Regions from separate parts of the Metabacillus rhizosphaerae genome, predicted to be linked through region 1. Evidence: a T-box and tRNA genes for the amino acid it is inferred to sense, from the RefSeq annotation. Region 1 holds a T-box; the other holds one or more tRNA genes.
The links. The T-box of region 1 lies ahead of trpS (tryptophan--tRNA ligase). A T-box ahead of a tRNA ligase gene usually reads a tRNA of that ligase, here a tRNA-Trp.
Positions count from the first base shown of each region.

Region 1 (6,352 bases):
GCGTACCAGGGATAATTTTCATGAGGAAAAATGTAAACGTGGCAATTAAAAATAGAGTAATGATCATATAAAATATACGTTGAGTTAAGTATTTCACCATATGAGTGCACCTCCCGAAGATTTTGAATTTTCTACAAAGTTCGACAATTTTCCAGCAAGGGAAAAGAGAGTATATTGACAATCAACATACTCTCTTTCAACCAAGGTAGTCATTGTAACAGTTAGACATAGTTAATTAAAAACGTATTATTTTACAGATGTCCATTTAAAGCTATATTCTGGACCTACTAAATGGTAAGTGAATCCATCAACCTTCTCATTTACTAATACGTTTGAAGAACGTTGATAAAGTGGTGCAATCGCAGCGTCTTCTTCAAGTAAAATTTTCTCAGCTTGAGCAAGAGCATCATAACGCTCTACTGGTTGCTGAGCTAAAGTTGTTTGAGCATCTTTTACTAACTTATCGTATTTCTCATTAGAGTAATCCATCTTATTGTTTCCTCCGCCAGTTAACCATAAGTCAGAGAAAGTCATTGGATCTAAGTAATCAGGACCCCAACCAGCTAATTGGATATCATAATCCTGAGAATTTTCACGGTCTAAACGTACGCTAAATGGTACACTTTCAACTTTAAGTTTTAGACCTGGAAGATTTGTTTCTAATTGGTTTTTAATGTATTCAGCTGTTTTCTTAGCACTTTCAGTATCATCACCTAAGTATCTAACTTCAACTGTATCTGTTCCAATCGCTGCTAAGCCTTTTTCCCAAGCCTTTTTCGCTTCATCTACATTATAAGGTAATAATTCGTTTCCATTAATTTCACGGAAGTCTTTACCATCCTCATTTTTAGCAAATTCTTGTGGAACAGCATAGTTTGCAACAATTGAACCATTGTTTAATACACTGTTTACATAATCTTCTTTATTAATTGCTTGGGCAATTGCCTTACGGATATCTGGGTTTTTCAATGCTTCATTTTCTTTTTGGTTAAATTTAAGCCAGAAAATTGTTGGCTCTAACCATGTAACCATTCTCTCATCGCCTTCATATTGAGGAACGATGTCAGATGAAAGCTTACCTGTTACATCAGCTTCACCAGTTTCAAATGCATTTGCGGATGACTGTGAATCCTTCAATACATTCCATTGAACTGTTTCTAGCTTAACTGTTTCAGCATCCCAATAATCTTTATTTTTAGAGTAAGTCCATTCAGATGCTGTGCTTCCACCCCAGTCAGATAAAACGAATGGTCCGTTAAATACTAGGTTTTCCGCAGTTTTTGCGTAATTTTCACCTTGTTCTTCAACAAACTTTTGATTTTGTGGATAGAACGTTGGGAACGCCATTAAAGATTTAAAGTAAGGAATTGGTCTTTCTAATGTAACTTCAAGTGTTTTTTCATCAATTGCTTTAACACCTAAAGTGTTAAGATCATATTCTTTTTTCGCTGCTCCAGCTGCAGAAATTTCAGCAGCACCTTTAATTTTCCCATCCATCATGTATGGACCATAAGGTGAAGCATTTTCGGGATTAATTGCTCGTTGCCAAGCATAAACAAAGTCGTTAGCGGTTACAGAATCACCGTTAGACCATTTTGCATCTCTTAATTTAAATGTGTAAACTGTTCCGTCTTCACTAACTTCAGGATCACCATCAGCCATACCAGGAACTACTTCTTGGTTAGGATCAAGACGATATAATCCTTCCATTACATTGTTCATTGTAGTGAAACTTACTGTATCTTGGGCCATAACGCTATCCATTGATGGAATCGCTTGTGATTCTAATGCTTTAATTTCTTGTGTTGCTTCTTTACCTTCATCAGCACCAGTATCTGTCTCTTTCCCAGTATCCCCGCCACCGTTACATGCTGCTAAGAACATACTGAGTACTAGTGTTAAAGCTAAAAGTAGAAAATATTTCGACCTTTTCACTAATAGACCTCCCTTTTATTTATACAAGTTGTACTTACAACGTTATTATACAAGTATTCAAACAATTGTGCATTTATTTTTTTAATAAAATTTACACAAATGCAACAATATTAAGTTTTCAAGAGAAAAAATAGTTCTAAATACCCACTTAACTTTACATAACTTTTACTATTTTACTTACAAACGCTTTAACGCGTTGACTTGTAAAGGGTTACATAATCTAACAAATATTCTCCCTATCCAAATGCAATTTACTACACAATTCGACAACTATCTTGTGAATATTCATTCAAATTGCATTATCAGAATAACTTTATTTCTATTTTTAGCTCCACCACCTTTCATTTGATATAATGGTTATTAACGTATATTGGAAAGAGAGTGGTTTAAATTGCTCCAAAAAAGAACATTTACTCTATTTATTGTGTCTCTATGTACAACAATCTTACTTTCTTTTTTCATTTACCAAAAATTAACTTTACTATCATTCATTAATATTTCATTTATTATAGCTGGTTCTTTATTATTCTTATCACTTTTAACCATGACTGTTAAAGGTGGCTTCTTTGATGGAATTTCTTATGGATTTCGCAGAATGTTTATATCAAAGGGTCAAGAGCTATCAAAAAAGGAAATTAATGAAATGACCCCTGTCTCTGAGTTATTGAATTTCGATCATTCTTCGATTCTTTTTTGTGGTCTTCTCATGACAGCTATCATGCTAGTAGCTCTTTTTATTTACTATTTATAGCCCTTTTCTTGAAAAGATTTGCAAAAATTCACTCCGTTTCTTATAATAAGAAAAAAATAGTTAAGCTATGACAAAGAATAGTACATACAAGATTCATTAAAAGAGAGCCTGTGGTTGCTGTGAACAGGTAATGAACAGTATGGAATGGACTTTTGAGCTTCTGTGCAGAAAATAGTACGTGCAGACGTAATCTTGCGTTAAAGATTGAAGTGATTTCTACTGTTTAGAAATAAGTAGGGTGGCACCGCGGTCCATCGTCCCTATCAATTGGGTACGAGTGGGCTTATTTTATTTGAAAAGCGGAAGCGCCTTGTTCAGCCCCGACATGCACAAGACGATTATCACAGAAAGGTGTTCGTTACCTTTCAGTGATAATTGGCTTGTGACCTCGAGGGGCTAGGCGCTGTAGCTAGACACGAACACTAAGTACAAAACTCACTTGATTAAAACTTAATACTAATTAAACCAGGAGGATAAACATGAAAACAATTTTTTCAGGTATTCAACCGAGCGGATCAGTTACTTTAGGGAATTATATTGGTGCATTGAAACAGTTTGTCGATTTACAAAATGAATATAATTGTTACTTCTGTATCGTTGATCAACATGCAATTACAGTTGCTCAAGATCGACTCAATTTAAGAAAAAACATTAAAAGTCTTGCCGCACTTTATTTAGCGGTTGGCTTAGATCCTGAAAAAGTGACACTTTTCATTCAATCAGAGGTTCCGGCTCACGCTCAGGCAGGATGGATGTTACAATGTGTCGCTTATATCGGTGAACTCGAAAGAATGACACAGTTTAAAGATAAATCTCAAGGTAAAGAAGCTGTTTCAGCCGGGCTTCTCACATACCCACCATTAATGGCTGCAGATATTCTGCTATATAATACTGATCTAGTACCTGTAGGTGAGGACCAGAAACAACATTTAGAATTAACGAGAGATCTAGCTGAACGATTTAACAAAAAATATAATGACATCTTTACAATCCCTGAAGTACGTATACCAAAAGTAGGTGCTCGAATAATGTCACTTGCAGAGCCTACCAAGAAAATGAGTAAATCAGATGCAAACCAAAAAGCATTTATCACATTATTAGATGAACCAAAGCAAATCGAAAAAAAGATCAAAAGTGCCGTAACCGACTCAGATGGAATTGTTAAATATGACAAAGAAAATAAACCCGGTGTTTCAAATCTCTTGTCTATATATTCCATCTTAAATAATGAATCTATCGAGCAAATTGAAGCAAGGTATGAAGGTAAAGGCTATGGAGATTTTAAAAATGATGTTGCAGAAGTGGTTGTAAACACATTAACACCAATTCAAGAAAGATATAAACAACTAATGGAATCTGATGAATTGGACCGAATATTAGACCAAGGTGCTGAAAAAGCGAATGCTGTTGCAAATAAAATGGTGAGAAAAATGGAAAATGCTATGGGATTAGGTCGAAAACGGAAATAATGACATAACAATGTAACAGTCTAAAGAAATATCAGATCATTATAGTTCCTATCTTAACTTAAGATAGGAACTATTTTTTACAACTGCCCCCAAAACTTTATCAACATGATTTCTCTTTCATAAGTCCTTCAACTAAATCCTACATTTTTCCCAAATTAAAAACGATGTGAGCTGAACATTAATCAACATTCAGCTCACATCGTCTTTTTTATATGGTTTCTTAGCTTGTCCACACTAGTTAACCTTTGATTCATGCTCCATATCCCAGAGCTTTTCAAAGAAGGGTTGTCCCTTAATTAGGCGTTCACATAGTTGAATATGCTTATGAGACCATCCATGCAATGTTTCTTCATATAGCTTTTGCCACACTTCATTAAATTCTCTTTCCTGAATATCACCATACATAGTAGGGTTCCATTCGGTATACCAATACTTAACCTCTGCTGCATTTTTCGTCCCTTGTAATTGATCAAGAGCCATAAATAAGAGCTGTTTTAATTGTCGTTCTTTTCTTGTTAAACCACGTACATACTCTGGTGCCAACGACAAAATATGATAGTCCTTTTCTTCTGATCCATCTTTAATGAATTCAGTCGAATATTCTTCAGGCTCAATATCCTTGACCATTTCAAATACAAGCTGCTCCTGACGTGGAATAATCCGACTTTTGCGAATTGGAATGGTATATCCAATTGTGTCTACTGCTAATATTCCAATTCCGTCTGTAACAATAAAGCAGTAATCTAGTTGAATTCTCTCATGGTTTTTTCTTATATAAGCCTTTTGAAAAATATCTTTTAATAGACCAGGTGGTAACTCCGATAAGTTATTTTCTATGTAGTCAAAAAGTAAGGAATTAACCTTTAAAAGGGGGACCTGATCAAGGAGTTCAACGCTATCATCCTTTCTCCATTCATGAAAATGACAGACGTTGTACCCGTTCTCTTCACCTTCAAACCAATTTACCCAAACATCATGAAGAAATAACATATTTTTACCCCTCACTTCAGTACCATTTGTCAAACAGTATAGGCAAAAAATAAATAATTTATTCCAATCAATGCAGATAATACATAGATTTATTTCACTTATTTTGTATTTTAACCTTGTCCTTAATTATCACTATGATGCATGGCATGAAGATATGATTAATAAAAAGAGATTATCGTTTTGAATGAGTTAAAAATACTTCAGCAGATGTACCTAATAGCTCTTTTGCATTTTTACCTGAATGTTTCATATAGTTTTTAACAAGATAATAGCCTACTGCATAGCCAAGCATAGTAGGGTATAAGCCTGTTCCAAACATAAGTTGTGTAAATTTGTGATTTTCTCTAGTTACATCTCGTTGTGGATTTATAATCCTTTCAAGAAATCGTTCACACTGATTATCTGAATAGAGATTTGTCCATGAAGATACATTGCGTTCCCCCATCTTTTCACGAACTGCATTTTCTGCTAGCCCCTCTAGAATCATCGTATCGATTATCGTGAACTTTGTTTCTTGCTTTTTTAAGGCTGCAAGACGACAAACATGATGATATTCATGAATGAATAATGACCTAATATCAATTTTTAATGTCTCCGATGATAAAAACAAAAACAACTTATCCTTAAAGGCTAAGCCCGATCTTCCTTTATATTCTGTTTCGATTTTCCGATTATTCTGATCACAAGGAAAAATGAAAATTGGAATATTCGGCCCATTCCATTCCATTTTCAGCTTTCTTTCTTCTCCTCTTACGAATGAAAAAACTTTTTCTTTTTCCTGGAAATCTATCCACTTATCATGTTGCTGTTTTCCTTTATACATCCCAAATGAATGTAAGTATTTTGCGATCTCACTTTCATTACTATCCGTAAAATAAGTGCTTAATTTTTTACAGATATCTATTTGATTTGGACTTTCCTTTAACCACTCAATTGTATTGATAACACTCATCGTAACACCCCTTCCTTTTTTATCGTATGTGAACTTTAGAAGGAGTGTTCTTTTTTATAGGCTCATCCTTTTAATATACGAAAAAGGACCTAACAAAGGTCAGGTCCCGGATTTTACTTATGCTTCATATTTTTTAAAGATAATCGTTGCGTTATGTCCACCAAAGCCTAATGAGTTACTTAAAGCTGCATTCACTTCTTGTTTTCTAGCCTCATTAGGAACATAATCTAGATCACATTCTGGATCAGGTGTTTG
Region 1 covers NZ_CP147403.1:5,457,619-5,463,970, forward strand. Annotated here, with positions in the region: gene opp3b (oligopeptide ABC transporter permease) at 1-100, opposite strand, end outside; gene WCV66_RS25845 (peptide ABC transporter substrate-binding protein) at 247-1,935, opposite strand; gene WCV66_RS25850 (DUF3899 domain-containing protein) at 2,327-2,686, shown strand; T-box leader at 2,745-2,951, shown strand; gene trpS (tryptophan--tRNA ligase) at 3,166-4,155, shown strand; gene WCV66_RS25860 (YjbA family protein) at 4,390-5,145, opposite strand; gene WCV66_RS25865 (DUF2268 domain-containing protein) at 5,318-6,097, opposite strand; gene fabF (beta-ketoacyl-ACP synthase II) at 6,215-6,352, opposite strand, start outside.

Region 2 (6,352 bases), 290 kb from region 1:
CCGTGCAAGGTTAAGTTGATGAGACGGAGCCGCAGCGAAAGCGAGTCTGAATAGGGCGAAAGAGTACGTGGTCGTAGACCCGAAACCAGGTGATCTACCCATGTCCAGGGTGAAGTTCAGGTAACACTGAATGGAGGCCCGAACCCACGCACGTTGAAAAGTGCGGGGATGAGGTGTGGGTAGCGGAGAAATTCCAATCGAACCTGGAGATAGCTGGTTCTCTCCGAAATAGCTTTAGGGCTAGCCTTGAATTTAGAGTCTTGGAGGTAGAGCACTGATTGGACTAGGGGCCCCCAACGGGTTACCGAATTCAGTCAAACTCCGAATGCCAAAGACTTATATTCAGGAGTCAGACTGCGAGTGATAAGATCCGTAGTCAAGAGGGAAACAGCCCAGACCACCAGCTAAGGTCCCAAAGTATACGTTAAGTGGAAAAGGATGTGGAGTTGCTTAGACAACCAGGATGTTGGCTTAGAAGCAGCCACCATTTAAAGAGTGCGTAATAGCTCACTGGTCGAGTGACTCTGCGCCGAAAATGTACCGGGGCTAAACGTATCACCGAAGCTGTGGACTGTTCTTTTAGAACAGTGGTAGGAGAGCGTTCTAAGGGCTGTGAAGCTAGACCGTAAGGACTAGTGGAGCGCTTAGAAGTGAGAATGCCGGTATGAGTAGCGAAAGAGGGGTGAGAATCCCCTCCACCGAATGCCTAAGGTTTCCTGAGGAAGGCTCGTCCGCTCAGGGTAAGTCGGGACCTAAGCCGAGGCCGAAAGGCGTAGGCGATGGACAACAGGTTGAAATTCCTGTACCACCTCCTCACCATTTGAGCAATGGGGGGACGCAGAAGGATAGGGTAAGCGCGCTGTTGGATATGCGCGTCCAAGCAGTTAGGCTGACAACGAGGCAAATCCCGTTGTCACATAAGGCTGAGCTGTGATGGCGAGGGAACTATAGTACCGAAGTTCCTGATTCCACACTGCCAAGAAAAGCCTCTAGCGAGGTGAGAGGTGCCCGTACCGCAAACCGACACAGGTAGGCGAGGAGAGAATCCTAAGGTGAGCGAGAGAACTCTCGTTAAGGAACTCGGCAAAATGACCCCGTAACTTCGGGAGAAGGGGTGCTTTTTAGGGTGAATAGCCCGGAAAAGCCGCAGTGAATAGGCCCAGGCGACTGTTTAGCAAAAACACAGGTCTCTGCGAAGCCGCAAGGCGAAGTATAGGGGCTGACGCCTGCCCGGTGCTGGAAGGTTAAGGGGAGAGGTTAGCGTAAGCGAAGCTTTGAACCGAAGCCCCAGTAAACGGCGGCCGTAACTATAACGGTCCTAAGGTAGCGAAATTCCTTGTCGGGTAAGTTCCGACCCGCACGAAAGGCGTAACGATCTGGGCACTGTCTCAACGAGAGACTCGGTGAAATTATAGTACCTGTGAAGATGCAGGTTACCCGCGACAGGACGGAAAGACCCCGTGGAGCTTTACTGTAGCCTGATATTGAATTTTGGTACAGCTTGTACAGGATAGGTAGGAGCCTGAGAAGCCGGAGCGCTAGCTTCGGTGGAGGCGTCGGTGGGATACTACCCTGGCTGTATTGAAATTCTAACCCACAGCCCTTATCGGGCTGGGAGACAGTGTCAGGTGGGCAGTTTGACTGGGGCGGTCGCCTCCTAAAATGTAACGGAGGCGCCCAAAGGTTCCCTCAGAATGGTTGGAAATCATTCGTAGAGTGTAAAGGCACAAGGGAGCTTGACTGCGAGACCTACAAGTCGAGCAGGGACGAAAGTCGGGCTTAGTGATCCGGTGGTTCCGCATGGAAGGGCCATCGCTCAACGGATAAAAGCTACCCCGGGGATAACAGGCTTATCTCCCCCAAGAGTCCACATCGACGGGGAGGTTTGGCACCTCGATGTCGGCTCATCGCATCCTGGGGCTGTAGTCGGTCCCAAGGGTTGGGCTGTTCGCCCATTAAAGCGGTACGCGAGCTGGGTTCAGAACGTCGTGAGACAGTTCGGTCCCTATCCGTCGTGGGCGTAGGAAATTTGAGAGGAGCTGTCCTTAGTACGAGAGGACCGGGATGGACGCACCGCTGGTGTACCAGTTGTCTTGCCAAAGGCATAGCTGGGTAGCTATGTGCGGAAGGGATAAGTGCTGAAAGCATCTAAGCATGAAGCCCCCCTCAAGATGAGATTTCCCATAGCGTAAGCTAGTAAGATCCCTGAAAGATGATCAGGTTGATAGGTCTGAGGTGGAAGCGCGGTGACGTGTGGAGCTGACAGATACTAATCGATCGAGGACTTAACCTAATAAAGGCGTTAAATGAAGTGAATTGAATTGTGAATCGTTATCTAGTTTTGAAGGAATATAAAAAGTTTAAAAAAACACTTGAAATATTCTTCTAAAATAGTATAATAGTCTTTGTCACAAATGTCTGGTGATGATGGCGAAGAGGTCACACCCGTTCCCATGCCGAACACGGAAGTTAAGCTCTTCAGCGCCGATGGTAGTTGGGGGTTTCCCCCTGTGAGAGTAGGACGTCGCCAGGCTGTTATATTATATTATTCCGCAGTAGCTCAGTGGTAGAGCTATCGGCTGTTAACCGATCGGTCGTAGGTTCGAGTCCTACCTGCGGAGCCATTTTGGAGAGCTGTCCGAGTGGCCGAAGGAGCACGATTGGAAATCGTGTAGGCGGTGTAAGCTGTCTCAAGGGTTCAAATCCCTTGCTCTCCGCCACTACTTATAATAAATAATGGCCCGTTGGTCAAGCGGTTAAGACACCGCCCTTTCACGGCGGTAACACGGGTTCGAATCCCGTACGGGTCACCATATGGAGGATTAGCTCAGCTGGGAGAGCATCTGCCTTACAAGCAGAGGGTCGGCGGTTCGATCCCGTCATCCTCCACCATTTTAAAACTTAGAACAACTATTATTATCGCGGGGTGGAGCAGTCTGGTAGCTCGTCGGGCTCATAACCCGAAGGTCGCAGGTTCAAATCCTGTCCCCGCAACCAAATGGTCCGGTAGTTCAGTTGGTTAGAATGCCTGCCTGTCACGCAGGAGGTCGCGGGTTCGAGTCCCGTCCGGACCGCCATTTATTTAATAAGAAAAATTACTTTTTTACTTTTCTTAAGTAAAAGGGTTTCGGTAAGCAAAAAGGTCGAGGAAACGACTAAACGAACACCGGAGCGTATGTTAATACGTGAGGATGTGAGTGCAGGAGTTGACGAAGAGATTTGAAGCTTAACGGAAGCCGTAAACTTAATGGCTCGGTAGCTCAGTTGGTAGAGCAATGGACTGAAAATCCATGTGTCGGCGGTTCGATTCCGTCCCGAGCCACCTTTAAAGAAAAGATTTTGAAATTTAAGTATGCCGGTGTAGCTCAACTGGTAGAGCAACTGACTTGTAATCAGTAGGTTGGGGGTTCAAGTCCTCTTGCCGGCACTGTTTCACACATATGGAGGGGTAGCGAAGTGGCTAAACGCGGCGGACTGTAAATCCGCTCCTTAGGGTTCGGCAGTTCGAATCTGCCCCCCTCCACCATTTAAAATAGGGGCATAGTTTAACGGTAGAATAGAGGTCTCCAAAACCTTTGGTGTGGGTTCGATTCCTACTGCCCCTGCCAATTTAAAATATAGTGGCGATTGTGGCGAAGTGGTTAACGCACCTGATTGTGGTTCAGGCATTCGTGGGTTCGATTCCCATCAGTCGCCCCATTTATTTTATATTAAAAATAACTCTCATGAAAATTCATCGATGGGCTATAGCCAAGCGGTAAGGCATCGCACTTTGACTGCGACATGCGTTGGTTCGAATCCAGCTAGCCCAGCCATTTCTTATACACATTTTCGTTTCTCTTGCATAGGCTAGAGTATACGGTTAAATAAGTTAGATTGCGGAAGTAGTTCAGTGGTAGAACACCACCTTGCCAAGGTGGGGGTCGCGGGTTCGAATCCCGTCTTCCGCTCCAGTTTTATGAATGGCGGCATAGCCAAGTGGTAAGGCAGAGGTCTGCAAAACCTTTATCACCGGTTCAAATCCGGTTGCCGCCTCCATTTAAACTACACCCTTGCCGGGGTGGCGGAACTGGCAGACGCACAGGACTTAAAATCCTGCGGTAGGTGACTACCGTACCGGTTCGATTCCGGTCCTCGGCACTTTTGATTTTATTTTTTTTGCCAGTGTGGCGGAATTGGCAGACGCGCACGACTCAAAATCGTGTTCCGTGAGGAGTGTCGGTTCGACCCCGACCACTGGTATCAAATGGAATTCTCGAACGTTATAGCGACGTTATTTCGGCGTAATTATTCGCAGAAATAACGTCGCTTTTTTGCGTTTAAGGCTATGATAAATGTAGATATATATTCAAACCCGTAAATACGAATTTATAACTTAAGCAGCATATACTAAAAAATAAGAATCACATAACTATTGCTTTATTAGAGGATAATAATCTAAGAGGTGATAATATGGAAAAAGATAAATTAAAACTCACATCTTCCGAAATAGGAACATTGTGGGGAGAATATGTAAACGGAACAATGACAGATGTAGTAAATAGATATATGTTCTCTATAATTGAGGATGAGTCAATAAAAAATATTTTTGAGGATGCTATCAAGACCTTCGAAAAACAAAAGAAACAAATCGTGATTATTATGGAAAACGAAGGGTTTCCAGTTCCAATTGGATTTACTGAATCTGACCTCAACAAAGGTGCAGAAAGACTGTTTACTGATATATTTTGCTTAAATTATTTACATATCATGACTTTACATGGTTTGCTCGGTCATATCACTTCATTAGGTGTTTCTGTTAGAAAAGACTTACGAGATTATTACGATTCATGCGATAACGATGCAAAAAAAATGTATCATCAAACTATTGAATTGTTGCTTGAGAAAGGGAATTTTCAAAGAGACCCTTTATTTTATCCTTCGAAGAACCCTGAATTTATTTCTAGCCAAGATTTCACAGATGGATTTTTCGGAAAAGGGAGACGTTTAGCTGCAACAGAAATCATCAGTATTTCTTTCAACCTTAAAAAGAGTATTATGGCTAAAACTCTTTCTATTGGATTTAGTCAGGTCTCTCAATCAAAAGAAGTAAGAAAGTTTTTAGAGAAGTCTGAGAAAACAGCTGATGGTCAAATAAAATCCCTTACAAAAATAATGCACAAGGATAATTTACCAGCTCCTAAGTCGTGGGAAACAGAAGTGACAACTTCAACGGACTCTCCTTTTTCTGATAAGTTAATGTTGTATCATATGGGCTTCTTGTTTCAAGCTGCACAATTGTATCACGGGGCAGGTTTAGCATCAGCCATGAGAACAGACCTTGCAACGGTTTACGAAGGTGTCATACTTAAAAATCTAATTGTAACAAAAGAATGGTTTAATATTATGGTGAAAAATAAATGGTTAGAACAACCACCACTTGCTCCTAATAGAAAAGAAATAGCAAAAGAAAAATAATAAATACATTGTTACATGGTATGTATAAGTGAATAAGAATCCATTTGAAAGACTTATGTGGAGCATCGCACTTCCTGGATTTGGAGTATTTAAACGGTAAGTATTTTAAAGGCACAGTTTTATTGATACTTAAATTTCTGATTAATGTACAAGCCAATTTTAACCAGGTAATACTTCTAAGTTTTCATGGTGAAATTTGTGGTGCCATAAAACATGCAGATTATCAGTGGTTGATGTTTTATTCTTATTGGATCCTGTTTGGTTAGCCAATGTTATTTTTGATTCGAGGAATATCGATTGGAATAGTTATTCAAAAAATCATGATATTAACACTACATAAATAAAAAATGCTATATTTATTCGCCTTTTTCCGCTCATTACACACGTAACAGCATAAATAAAAGAGCCTATTAACCATGATTGTAAATATGCCAATGGTTGTAGGCCTTTATTTAACTTGTCACTACTTACACTTTCTGATTATCGGTGTGGCGGAATTGGCAGACGCTCACGACTCAAAATCGAATTCCTCGGTTAAATGCTCAAGAAATTGATATTGCCGTTGAGCTAATCGAGTTTAATACTCGGACATTTGAAGGTACGAAGTCGGTATTGATAGCCGATGCCGTGCGGGAAAGTTTATTTGAAGATACAATAATACTCCGGGGGGTTAAGTGCAAAGAATATTTGAAACTTATTTGGCTTTAATACGTATTAGTAATAAGTAATTATTAAGAATATGTTACTTATTACGAAGAAGTCGGAAAGTCCGCTAACTAGAAAGGTGATGGTTATACATTGAACAAACAAACAGTAAAAACGTTAAAATGGATATCTGGTGGAATCGAAGCGATTCTAGGTATACCTATTATAGGTGGAAGTATTGTAATAGGCT
Region 2 covers NZ_CP147403.1:86,609-92,960, reverse strand. Annotated here, with positions in the region: rRNA gene WCV66_RS00550 (23S ribosomal RNA) at 1-2,293, shown strand, start outside; rRNA gene rrf (5S ribosomal RNA) at 2,418-2,533, shown strand; tRNA gene WCV66_RS00540 (tRNA-Asn) at 2,550-2,624, shown strand; tRNA gene WCV66_RS00535 (tRNA-Ser) at 2,629-2,720, shown strand; tRNA gene WCV66_RS00530 (tRNA-Glu) at 2,739-2,813, shown strand; tRNA gene WCV66_RS00525 (tRNA-Val) at 2,817-2,892, shown strand; tRNA gene WCV66_RS00520 (tRNA-Met) at 2,921-2,997, shown strand; tRNA gene WCV66_RS00515 (tRNA-Asp) at 3,001-3,077, shown strand; tRNA gene WCV66_RS00510 (tRNA-Phe) at 3,250-3,322, shown strand; tRNA gene WCV66_RS00505 (tRNA-Thr) at 3,355-3,427, shown strand; tRNA gene WCV66_RS00500 (tRNA-Tyr) at 3,443-3,526, shown strand; tRNA gene WCV66_RS00495 (tRNA-Trp) at 3,535-3,608, shown strand; tRNA gene WCV66_RS00490 (tRNA-His) at 3,624-3,699, shown strand; tRNA gene WCV66_RS00485 (tRNA-Gln) at 3,741-3,815, shown strand; tRNA gene WCV66_RS00480 (tRNA-Gly) at 3,879-3,953, shown strand; tRNA gene WCV66_RS00475 (tRNA-Cys) at 3,965-4,038, shown strand; tRNA gene WCV66_RS00470 (tRNA-Leu) at 4,055-4,140, shown strand; tRNA gene WCV66_RS00465 (tRNA-Leu) at 4,161-4,242, shown strand; gene WCV66_RS00460 (DUF3231 family protein) at 4,453-5,457, shown strand; partial or broken gene WCV66_RS26765 (hypothetical protein) at 5,513-5,699, shown strand; gene WCV66_RS00450 (hypothetical protein) at 6,256-6,352, shown strand, end outside.
Region 2: it encodes a tRNA-Trp, which carries the amino acid that the T-box ahead of trpS (tryptophan--tRNA ligase) is inferred to sense. The anticodon was not compared.